2 regions of the Chryseobacillus diguaensis genome follow, and region 2 is predicted to be linked to the other one. Evidence: predicted binding sites of a transcription regulator. Region 2 holds the regulator's gene; the other holds the start of a gene.
The links. The regulator LexA, encoded in region 2, represses DNA repair genes until DNA is damaged. The targets are predictions, from matches to a motif close to CGAACATATGTTCG.
Positions count from the first base shown of each region.

Region 1: ACOT8F_RS12350 (Y-family DNA polymerase) is a predicted target of LexA. The motif match lies at 1,888-1,901, and genes of this name have one in related genera.

Region 1 covers NZ_JBMKNV010000007.1:29,131-34,449, forward strand. Annotated here, with positions in the region: gene ACOT8F_RS12335 (MBL fold metallo-hydrolase) at 1-649, shown strand, start outside; gene ACOT8F_RS12340 (SDR family NAD(P)-dependent oxidoreductase) at 666-1,460, shown strand; gene ACOT8F_RS12345 (YqzH family protein) at 1,552-1,752, opposite strand; gene ACOT8F_RS12350 (Y-family DNA polymerase) at 1,919-3,178, shown strand; gene ACOT8F_RS12355 (YolD-like family protein) at 3,211-3,537, shown strand; gene ACOT8F_RS12360 (HPr family phosphocarrier protein) at 3,689-3,928, opposite strand; gene ACOT8F_RS12365 (CDGSH iron-sulfur domain-containing protein) at 3,948-4,160, opposite strand; gene ACOT8F_RS12370 (iron-sulfur cluster biosynthesis family protein) at 4,370-4,693, shown strand; gene ACOT8F_RS12375 (DUF2552 family protein) at 4,704-4,946, shown strand.
Region 2 covers NZ_JBMKNV010000001.1:496,487-501,805, forward strand. Annotated here, with positions in the region: gene ACOT8F_RS02410 (methionine gamma-lyase family protein) at 1-2, shown strand, start outside; gene ACOT8F_RS02415 (MerR family transcriptional regulator) at 95-493, shown strand; gene glnA (type I glutamate--ammonia ligase) at 553-1,887, shown strand; gene ACOT8F_RS02425 (hypothetical protein) at 1,959-2,144, opposite strand; gene ACOT8F_RS02430 (hypothetical protein) at 2,506-2,745, opposite strand; gene lexA (transcriptional repressor LexA) at 3,069-3,695, opposite strand; gene yneA (cell division suppressor protein YneA) at 3,856-4,170, shown strand; gene ACOT8F_RS02445 (YneB family resolvase-like protein) at 4,182-4,832, shown strand; gene ACOT8F_RS02450 (DUF896 domain-containing protein) at 4,935-5,162, shown strand.

The sequences.
Region 1 (5,319 bases), on a different contig from region 2:
AAAGAACACGGCTTTTTTAAGGGGGCTCTTTTTGGAACTAGGCATACATAGCTCTTATACACCGTCTCTTTCTGAGCTGGATAAAACCCTGCTTTATTCCTGTTCCCGAAACCTGACTCATGCTGTCAGAGAAGGAGACGAAGTGCCGGGGATGAAGGAATTTAAGATTCTTGAGACACCTGGTCATGCCCAGTCCCATCTTGCCCTTTACAATGAAAAAGACGGTCAGCTGCTTGGCGGTGATGTCCTTCTCGCAAAGATATCAGCCAATCCGCTTATTGAAATGCCGATGGAAGGAACGGTAAGGCCAAAACCTCAGCTCCAGTTTAATGACACCTTCAAAAAGCTTCTGAAATTCCCGATTACTGCCGTGTTTTCGGGCCATGGAGATCTGATTGAGGATGCCCATGCATTAATGAAATACCGAATGAAAAATCAGGAGGAGAGGGCAGAAGGGGTCTATAAAATGCTTGCGGCCCGCCCGATGACGGCTTTTGAGGTTTGTCAGCAGCTCTTTTCATCTATTTACCGGAAACAGCTTATGCTGACGATGTCTGAAACAGTGGCTCAGCTCGATTTTCTGGAGGACAGCGGCAAAATAGACTATAACATCAGTGAAGATGCAAAAGTGTTCAGCGCAATAGTCTGATAAAGGAGGGGTTACGATGCCAAACCGGTTAAAAGGCAGGGTCGTCGTTATTACAGGCGCCTCAAGCGGACTTGGAGAAAAGATTGCCTTTCACGCAGCTTCACAGGGAGCCATTCCAGTCCTGCTTGCGAGAAGGGAAGAACAGCTCGCTGAAATTTCAAGAAGTTTGCATCGTACTTTTGGGATTTCTGTCCCTTACTTCAGGATTGATGTTCAAAAAACAGATGAAATTGCTGCTGTTTTTTCAAGCATTCTTAAAAGCTGCAAGCGGATTGATGTGCTGGTGAATAATGCCGGATTCGGGATCTTTAACTTAGTGGAAGATGCTTCGCTTGAAGAAATGAAAAATATGTTTGAAGTAAATGTGTTTGGACTTATTGCCTGTACGAAAATGGTTCTGCCGGCTATGAAAAAACAAAAGGCTGGCCATATTATTAATATAGCTTCCATTGCAGGGAAGATGGCCACTCCCAAATCCAGCCTTTACTCTTCTACAAAGCATGCTGTTCTTGGTTTTACCGACAGCCTTCGGATGGAGCTGCACCGAACCGGAATTTATGTGACAGCTGTAAACCCTGGGCCAATTAAAACGGATTTTTTTGAGACGGCAGATAAAAGCGGGGAGTATGCTAAAAATGTGGAGCGCTGGATGCTTGATGCTGACAAGGTTGCATCGATTATTGTCCGGCATATGCTCAAGGCCAAGCGGGAGATCAGCCTTCCCCGCTGGATGAATGCAGGAAGCACTCTTTACCGGATAATGCCAGGGCTGGTCGAAAAAGCCGCTGGCAGAGCATTAATGAAAAAATAGCATTGGTTTTTATCGAACCGCCTGCTTGCGGCAGCCTGCTTTTTTTGTGCAGGCGCCATTTTTTATTTTCCTTGTGCTGATTTTAATGGATTCAATCCTGATTTGTTATGTAGGCGTATACTACATCTTCGATCAACTCATGCAGATCTGCCTGAGGATTCTCTTCTTTTTCTTCTTTCAGCTTGGTCCCAAGCTCCTTGAGTTCTTCTTCTGATAAAGGACTTGCTTCTATATCTCTTCCATATTGGGGAAAGGCTTTTTCAAGCATCTTCCTAAAAAATATTTTTTCCATCCAGAAACACCTGCTTTCTTCCCATATTATAGGGGCTTTTTAAAGCTTCGCCAAGCTATTTTGGAGGAGGCGAGGGGAAAATTACCATTGAAACAGAACGTATATTCCCTTATCATTATCGGTATAATAGAACTACGAACATATATTCTTGTGAGGGGTATGCGAGATGGTTGATTATAATCAGCTTCCCAAAAAGAAAATTTTGTGTATTGATATGAAAAGCTTCTACGCGAGCTGTGCGGCTGTTTTCCTCGGGCTCGATCCGCTTCATTGCTATCTTGCTGTAGTAGGAAACACAGACCGCGAAGGAAGCATAGTGCTTGCTGCTTCACCGCAGCTGAAGAAAGAATTCGGAATTAAAACGGGTTCGAGAAAGTTTGAAATTCCGAAGGATCCCCGCATTCAAATTGTCGATCCAAGAATGGCTTTGTTTGTCAGGGTTTCAACAGAGCTGACCCGCTTGTTTCACCGCTATGTACCGAAGGAAGCTATTCATACTTACAGTGTAGATGAAAGCTTTATTCAGGTAGATGGAGTGGAACATCTTTGGGGAGATGCGAGAGAGATCGCCTGGAGAATCAAAGGGGATATGGAAAGGGAATTTCAGCTGCCAAGCGCTGTCGGGATAGGGCCTAATTTGCTGCTGTCAAAAATCTGTCTTGATATTGATGCCAAAAAAACAGGAGTGGCTGAATGGACCTATCACGATGTAGAAAAGAAGCTGTGGTCCTTAAAACCCCTCAGCACGATGTGGGGCATTGGCCGCCGGCTTGAGAAAACCTTGAACAAAATGGGCATTTTTAGTGTAGGCCAGCTTGCGGGCTATCCGCTGGAGCTGCTCGAAAAGAAGTTTGGTGTAATGGGAAATCAGCTTTATTACCATGCATGGGGAGTTGATTTATCAGAAATCGGTGCGCCCATTATGCAGGGGCAAATCAGTTTCGGCAAAAGCCAGATCCTGCTCCGCGACTATCCTGATCCGAAAGAAGTCAGGCACGTGATTTTGGAAATGTGCGAAGAGGTGGCAAGGAGGGCGCGCTATCACCAAAAAGCTGGCCGGACGATCAGCCTTGGAATCGGGTACAGCCGGGATGAGATGGGAGGAGGGTTTTCGCGCTCCAGAACGATAGCACAGCCGACAAACGTAACAATGGATCTTTACTGCACCTGCCTCGAGCTGTTTGAAGAATTTTATGAAAACAAAACTGTACGGACGATTTCCATTTCACTTTCCAATATTAAAGACGACTGCGAAATGCAGCTCGATCTGTTTCAGCCGAACCGTGAAAAAGACCGGTCTCTTGGTTATGCAATGGATGCGATCCGCGGCAAATACGGTTCAAGTGCTCTGCTAAGAGCGGTATCCTATACAAATGCTGGAACGGCAAGGCAGCGTGCGGCGCTTCTCGGCGGCCATAAAGCGTAGCCAGTCTTTAGGAGAGGAAGGAGGAAAAGAGCATGATTCGAGACCGCGGAAACATCAAATGGACTTCCATGATGCTGCCGGAGCACGTCAAGCTGCTGCGGGACTGGGCAAAGGAAGAATATTTAAAGACAAAGCCTGAGCTCGATGAACAGGAGCTTGAGCAGCTGAACGAAACGATCTGCATCGCAATGGAAGAGAACAGGGAAATGCAATTCACTGTTTATGAAAACGGGAGCATTTGCAAGTATACCGGCAGGATTCATTATACAGACAATCTGGAACAGGCCATCCGCATTATTGACCAGACAGGAAAGAGGCAAAATATTAAGCTTGGAAGCATTATTAAAATAGAGGAGTAAACTTCTGATGCATGCACAGAAAGCCGTGTGCGCCCGCAAATCGCACCACGGCTCCTTAAAGTGTTAAATCAGGGAGCGGCTTGTTTTCCATTGTCGCATTATATAAGCCAGAATCACAACAACGCAAACCCTCAGAAATGCCCGCTTTTGATTAAAATTTTTCGAAAAGGCCGGCCTCAACAAACGGGCCGCTTCTGTCATTGTTATTTTCGTCAATGATTTCTACTTCATCGCCGGGCTGCAGTGAAAGAGCAAGGATACCAAGAAGACTTTTAGCATCAATGACCCAGTGATCTTTTTTAATCAGAATCCGTTCTTCAAATTGGTTGGCCGTATTCACAAGCCTGCTTGCCGTATCAGCGAATACAGGTGTAAAAGCGCGTACTTTCATATTAAACTCCTCCGTTTATTCAGTTGTTTAATGTTTTTTCTGCCCGTACACAGGAATTGAATTTTCCCTTATGCGTAGCATCGCAAAAAGGCATATTTGCAGAATGCCCGCAGCGGCACAGAGAAAATGCCTGTTTTGTTTGAAATACATTTCCTTCAGCATCGATGACTTCAACATCTCCTGTAACACGCAGGGGACCATTATCCATTACTTTAATCTGTACCTTCGACATGAAGAGCTCCTCCTTGAATTCTATGAATACAATAATGGTAATCTGATCCAAGGTGAATTGCAAACGCATTTTTGGCTATTTATGAAAACTTGCCAAAAGGACCATTTTAAGCGTTCTTTCCATGCTCATGTGTACAAACAGGATAATCCTAGCTAAAAAGAGGGATATGTTAAAATATATACACGCATACATGGAAAGAAGGAGATTTTATGAATATTACCTTTACAGAAGCGGCCATAAAGCAAATAAATGGCAAACGAGACGGAAAATCAGACAGGAAAATGAAACTGGTATACGATACAGAGGGCTGCGGCTGCGTTGTAGACGGAGTAGCGGTTCTATGGCTCACAGATGACATAGATGATACAGATCTGAAAGTCAGCACGAATGATCTGCAGGTTTATATGGATAAATCAGCAATCGTTTATTTGGATGAAAATCTGACGGTCGATTTCAGTGAAACTGCCAGCACTTTTAAACTGAAAAGTCCTTCTCAAATGCTAAATCCCCGCATGAGCCTTTTAGTGAAATGAGGTGGAGAAAGTGAGCGACCATTTTCAGTCATTAAAAGACGCAGCATTAAACAGGACGTGGGTGTCGTTTCTGAACAATAATCATCCATTCAGCCTGATGCACTGGTCTATCGGCGGAATTCATGATGAAAAGAAGGATGTCTGGCTGCTGCAGGATGAAATGAGCTTTGAAGCCCAGGAATTCAGTACAATTGACGAAGCGATTGTCTGGATCAGAGAAAATATGTCTGACATTACAGATGTATTGGGCTAGAAATAGAAAACGGGCAGAATGACGGGATCATTCTGCCCGTTTTTTTGCTCAAATAAAAGGCTGCTTTCGCAAAGCTTGTTGCTCGTATGGGTTAGAACACGAAAGACCGTAATGGCAAGCGCGTCTCTCAGGTGGATAATGGATCGAGAAGAGGCAACATTTTAAAAATCGCAAGCAACTAGAAAGCAACCTGGAAGCTCTGAAAATCAAGACTTTTTCAAACAGCAGGAATTGAAACAATTTTTAAAGGAAAAGGTGGAGCATCACATTCGCGGTGCTTATTGATCCTTACAGAGAAAGCAAAAACCCGGTTCCTAAAAGGAAACCGGGTTCAAATAATGATTTTGATAGCCGCATTTGCCGTAGTTAAATA
Region 2 (5,319 bases):
AAAGAATCATACTTATGTCATGTTTCCTAACATGATATTGACACATAACCTAACATGGAATATAATAAGTACAGGATGAAAAGGAGGAAAGGGAATGAGTGACAGAATAAGACGCTCAATGCCTTTATTTCCAATGGGGATCGTCATGCAGCTTACTGAGTTGTCAGCAAGACAAATTCGCTACTACGAAGAGCACAGCTTAATTTTTCCCGCTCGGACAGAAGGGAATCGCCGTCTATTTTCATTCAATGACGTTGATCAGCTTCTAGAGATTAAAAGTCTGATAGACCAAGGTGTGAATATGGCGGGAGTTAAGCAAATCTTTTCTAAAAAAGATCTTGTCCCAAATGTTGCACAAACAGCCGCCCAGGCTGATAAACCGGACCTGACAGATGATGAGCTTAGAAAACTGCTAAGAACTGAACTGACTCAAGCAGGCCGATTTCAGCGGGCCACATTAAATCAGGGAGATATGTCCCGTTTTTTTCATTAAAAAATGAGCAATATTAATACCATATACAGATTCTAATTGAATTGGGAGGAAAATGATTCATGCCTAAGTATACTAAGGAAGATATCGTAAAATTAGTTGATGAGAACAATGTGAAATACATCCGCCTGCAATTCACGGATATTCTTGGTACCATCAAAAATGTTGAAATTCCTGTAAGCCAATTAGGAAAAGCACTTGATAACAAAATGATGTTTGACGGTTCTTCTATTGAAGGTTTTGTAAGGATTGAAGAATCAGATATGTATTTATATCCGGATCTTGAAACGTTTGTTATTTTCCCATGGACTTCTGAAAAGGGAAAAGTTGCCCGTTTCATCTGTGATATTTACAATCCTGATGGCACGCCATTTAATGGTGACCCTCGAACAAACTTAAAACGTGTTCTTTCAGAAATGGAAGAGCTTGGTTTCACAGATTTCAATCTTGGGCCTGAACCGGAATTTTTCCTTTTCAAACTTGACGCAAATGGCGATCCGACTCTTGAGCTGAATGACAAAGGCGGATATTTCGACCTTGCGCCAACCGATCTTGGTGAAAACTGCCGCCGTGATATTGTGCTTGAGCTTGAAGAAATGGGATTTGAAATTGAAGCATCTCACCATGAGGTTGCTCCAGGACAGCACGAAATAGACTTTAAATATGCAGGTGCAGTAAGAGCTTGTGATGACATTCAAACATTTAAGCTTGTTGTAAAAACCATTGCACGCAAACATGGACTTCACGCTACGTTTATGCCAAAACCATTATTCGGTGTTAATGGATCTGGTATGCACTGTAACTTGTCCTTGTTCAAAAATGGAGAAAATGCTTTCTTTGATAAAGGAGCAGAACTGCAATTAAGTGAAGATGCAAGACACTTCATTGCTGGTATTATCAAGCATGCTCCAAACTTTACAGCTGTAACGAATCCTACTGTTAATTCATACAAGCGTCTTGTACCAGGCTATGAAGCACCATGTTATGTTGCATGGTCTGCACGCAACCGCAGCCCGCTGATTCGTATTCCGGCTTCCCGGGGCTTAAGCACACGCGTAGAAGTACGCAGTGTTGACCCGGCAGCGAACCCTTACCTTGCGATGTCTGTATTGCTTGCAGCTGGTCTTGATGGAATTAAAAATAAATTAACTCCGCCAAGACCAATCGACCGCAACATTTATGTGATGACAAAGGAAGAAAGACTTGAAAACGGCATCGTAGATCTTCCTGCAACACTAGCAGCAGCGCTTGATAGCCTTAAATCAGATCATGTTATTGTGAATGCGCTTGGCGATCATTTATTTGAGCATTTTGTAGAAGCGAAAGAAATTGAATGGGATATGTTCCGTACTCAGGTTCACCCATGGGAGAGAGAACAGTACATGACAATGTACTAAAAATGATTACCCTGACATTAAGCGTGTCAGGGTTTTTTATTCATGCAGAACAGCAAAGAACCTTGGCTATGTCAGCCAAGGTTCTTTGCTCTGTTTTTATATTCAATCAGTAAGTTCACAATTGCGAGCACTGCAAGTCCTATGCTAATGGCAATGCCTGTTACAGCAACTGTAAAAGAAATGTACTCAAAAAATGAATAATGGGCAAGCTTGCTCCAATCTTTTTTTCCTTTCCAGTCCTCGATCACGAGGTTCATGCCTAAAATTCCAGAAATGACGGTATAAACGGTGAGAATAAGAAGGAGATAGTTATTTCTTTTTCGTGAAAGTTTTTCTTCATTTTGAAAAAGGCTGTCAAGCGTCTTTGTAACCTCATCATAAAGAGGGGCAATTTGAAATACGCGGCTGAATAATCTGCTTAGCTCTCTGCCTTCAGTGCGGCTGCTGATTTCTTAAAAATAAAACTGCCCGGTAAATTCAGTAATGCTTCTGATCAGCTCTTCATTCTTTTGCCGCTTTTTTTCAAAGTAAAGCCTGGAGTAAATAAAAGATAATTTTAGAAGAACGATTTTATAGAAAAAGTGAAGAATCAGATTGTAAAAATGCTGTCCATACATTTCAGAGTACAGAGAACTCTCTCGCCCTAACTCGTTTGTGATGAGGTAAAGGTATGATCACTAATAACGTAATGAGTATAAATGGACATACAATAAAGTCAATCGAATGGATAACAGCTTCATAAGACATTCTTCCGTTTCTGGCATTTAGCCTGACTGGAATATTAACTGATTTTGAAAAGCGGGAAAGTGCCTCGCTTTCAAAAGAATCAGGAAAGAGGATCTTTTCAATGTAAGGCATAAAATACTGTTCCATATTACTATGTATGACTGATGAGTTTTTACCGTAAAAAGAGTTTTCCTGCTGGGCATTCTTTAGGGAAAAAAACTCAAATCCGCTATTTTTCAATTAATTTTCTAAGCGGGATACCTGTTCAGGCTTTTCTGTGTTCAAGGAAAAAGGGAAGATAAATTGTGTGACCGCTTTAAATAGTGCCACATCTTTTTTTAATTGATTGAGCGGATTCATGGTCTTTCCCCCAGCTAATATTTTCCTGTTATCTTTTTTTTCATATCTATTTGGCTGCAAATTCGCAAAAAAACTTGTCTCATAAAAGACAAGTTTTAATGAACAGTGCGATAGACCCCTATTACTTTCCCTAGAATAGACACGTTTCTAAGAATAATCGGTTCCATTGTTGAATTTTCAGGCTGCAGTCGAATGTAATCTTTTTCCTTGAAGAACCTTTTGACAGTCGCTTCATCTTCTTCAGTCATAGCCACGACAATATCTCCGTTGTTGGCTGTTTGCTGCTGGCGTACGAGCACCAGATCTCCGTCAAGAATACCTGCTTCTATCATACTGTCTCCCATGATTTCTAGCATGAAAACATGATCATCCGGTGATACGAATCGGTCAGGTATAGGGAAATATTCTTCCACATTTTCAATGGCTGTTATAGGAAGACCTGCTGTAACTTTACCAATAACAGGAACATCGATCACAGTGCTTCTCGGAATCTGATAGCTTGTTTCTTCTTCTAGTATCTCAATTGCTCTTGGCTTTGTAGGGTCTCTTCTGATTAATCCTTTGCTTTCAAGGCGGGAAAGATGGCCGTGAACGGTGGAACTGGAAGCAAGTCCTACTGCCTCGCCGATTTCTCTGACAGATGGCGGATAGCCCTTTTTCTTTACTTCCATTTTGATAAATTCCAGAATGTCCTGCTGTCTTCTAGATAGTTTCGTCGTCATCCTTAGCACCTCTCGTATCAAGTAATTTATGCTGATTATAGCATGATTTTCCTGCTAATACAAACATAAGTTCGAAAAAAGGAATTGACACAAAACATCTGTTCGCATTATACTTAATTTATCGAAAGCGAACAAACATTCTAAATTGGGGGAAATGATAATGCTGAAAGATTCTCTTCCTTATATTTTTACTTTTATGGCGTTAATGATTACGATGGTATTTGCGGTAGCCTATTCAGGGCAGCAATCCAATTTAAAGGATTATGCAACAATAAAAGTAGAAGAAGGAGACAACCTTTGGAACCTTGCAGACAAACTTGAAGATAAGCACGGATTATCGAAAATTGACTTTGTTCAATGGGTTCAGGATAATAATCATTTAAACTCTCCTGTTATTCATCCAGGTGAATCAGTTGTCATTCCGGTAAAAAAAGATTCTTTTACAGAAGTGAAAAATTTAGCTATAGATAAGTAGGTGCAAAGGTCTTGAATGCAATCATTTATTGCAGGGTGAGTACGGTTAAGGAGCAGCAGGAAACCTCACTTGAGAGACAAAGAGAGGAATTGCTGAAGCTGGCTGAAGAATACGAGATGAAGGTTGTCTCTGTTATTACTGAGCAGGCAAGCGGTTATGAAATTGAACGAGAGGGTATGCTCGAGCTTCTTGATTTAGTAAAAAATGAAGAGATTGATGCTGTTTTAGTGCAGGATGAAACAAGAATTGGCCGCGGAAATGCCCGTATGGCCATTCTTCACGTTCTCTTAAAATCAGAGACGGCAATTTTTACTATTTCTCATAACGGGCGGATCCAATTATCTGAAGCTGATACGATGGTACTTGATATAGTCAGTATAGTAGAAGAGTATCAGAGAAAAATACATAATTTAAAAATCAAAAGAGGAATGAAAAGAGCGGTTGAGAAAGGATATCGTCCTGAACATAATTTGGATAACAGACATATGGGCGGCAGAAAAGTAAAAACGGATATCCCTGTTGAAGAGATTGTGCGTTTAAGAAGCAATCAGCTGACTTTTGCAGAAATTGCTGCAACGCTCAGGGGCTTCGGTTACCCTGTTTCCAAAGCCACTGTTCACAGAAGATACCAGGAATATATGAAAGCGAGTCAAGAGTTATAGCTTGAAAGCAACATTCTATCCGCTTGGTAAAAAGGCTGTTAGTTTGCCTTTTATTTAAGTTTTTTGTACCATGGCTATATAAAGGGATAAAGGAGTATTTCAATGCTTTCACAAGAAAAGGTTGATCGAATTAATTTTTTAGCTAAAAAGTCAAAATCAGAAGGTTTAACAGAGTCAGAAAAGACGGAACAGCAAACTCTTCGCCTGGAATATTTAAAAGCTTTCAGAGGATCCATGAAAAACACTTTGAAAAATGTGACTGTAATAGATCCAAACGGGAAAGATGTGACTCCGGAGAAATTAAAAAGAGAAAAGAAAAATTTACATTAAAAAGGAATACTTGAAAAAGTACTCCTTTTTTCTATGTATAGGGATCTTTTTTAAACTTCGCTGCTTTTTTGCTTCTACTAAATCAATAGAAACCTTTCTATGTGAAGAAGTTGTACAATCAATCCACTATGGATATGATAGAAGGGTATGCAGATCA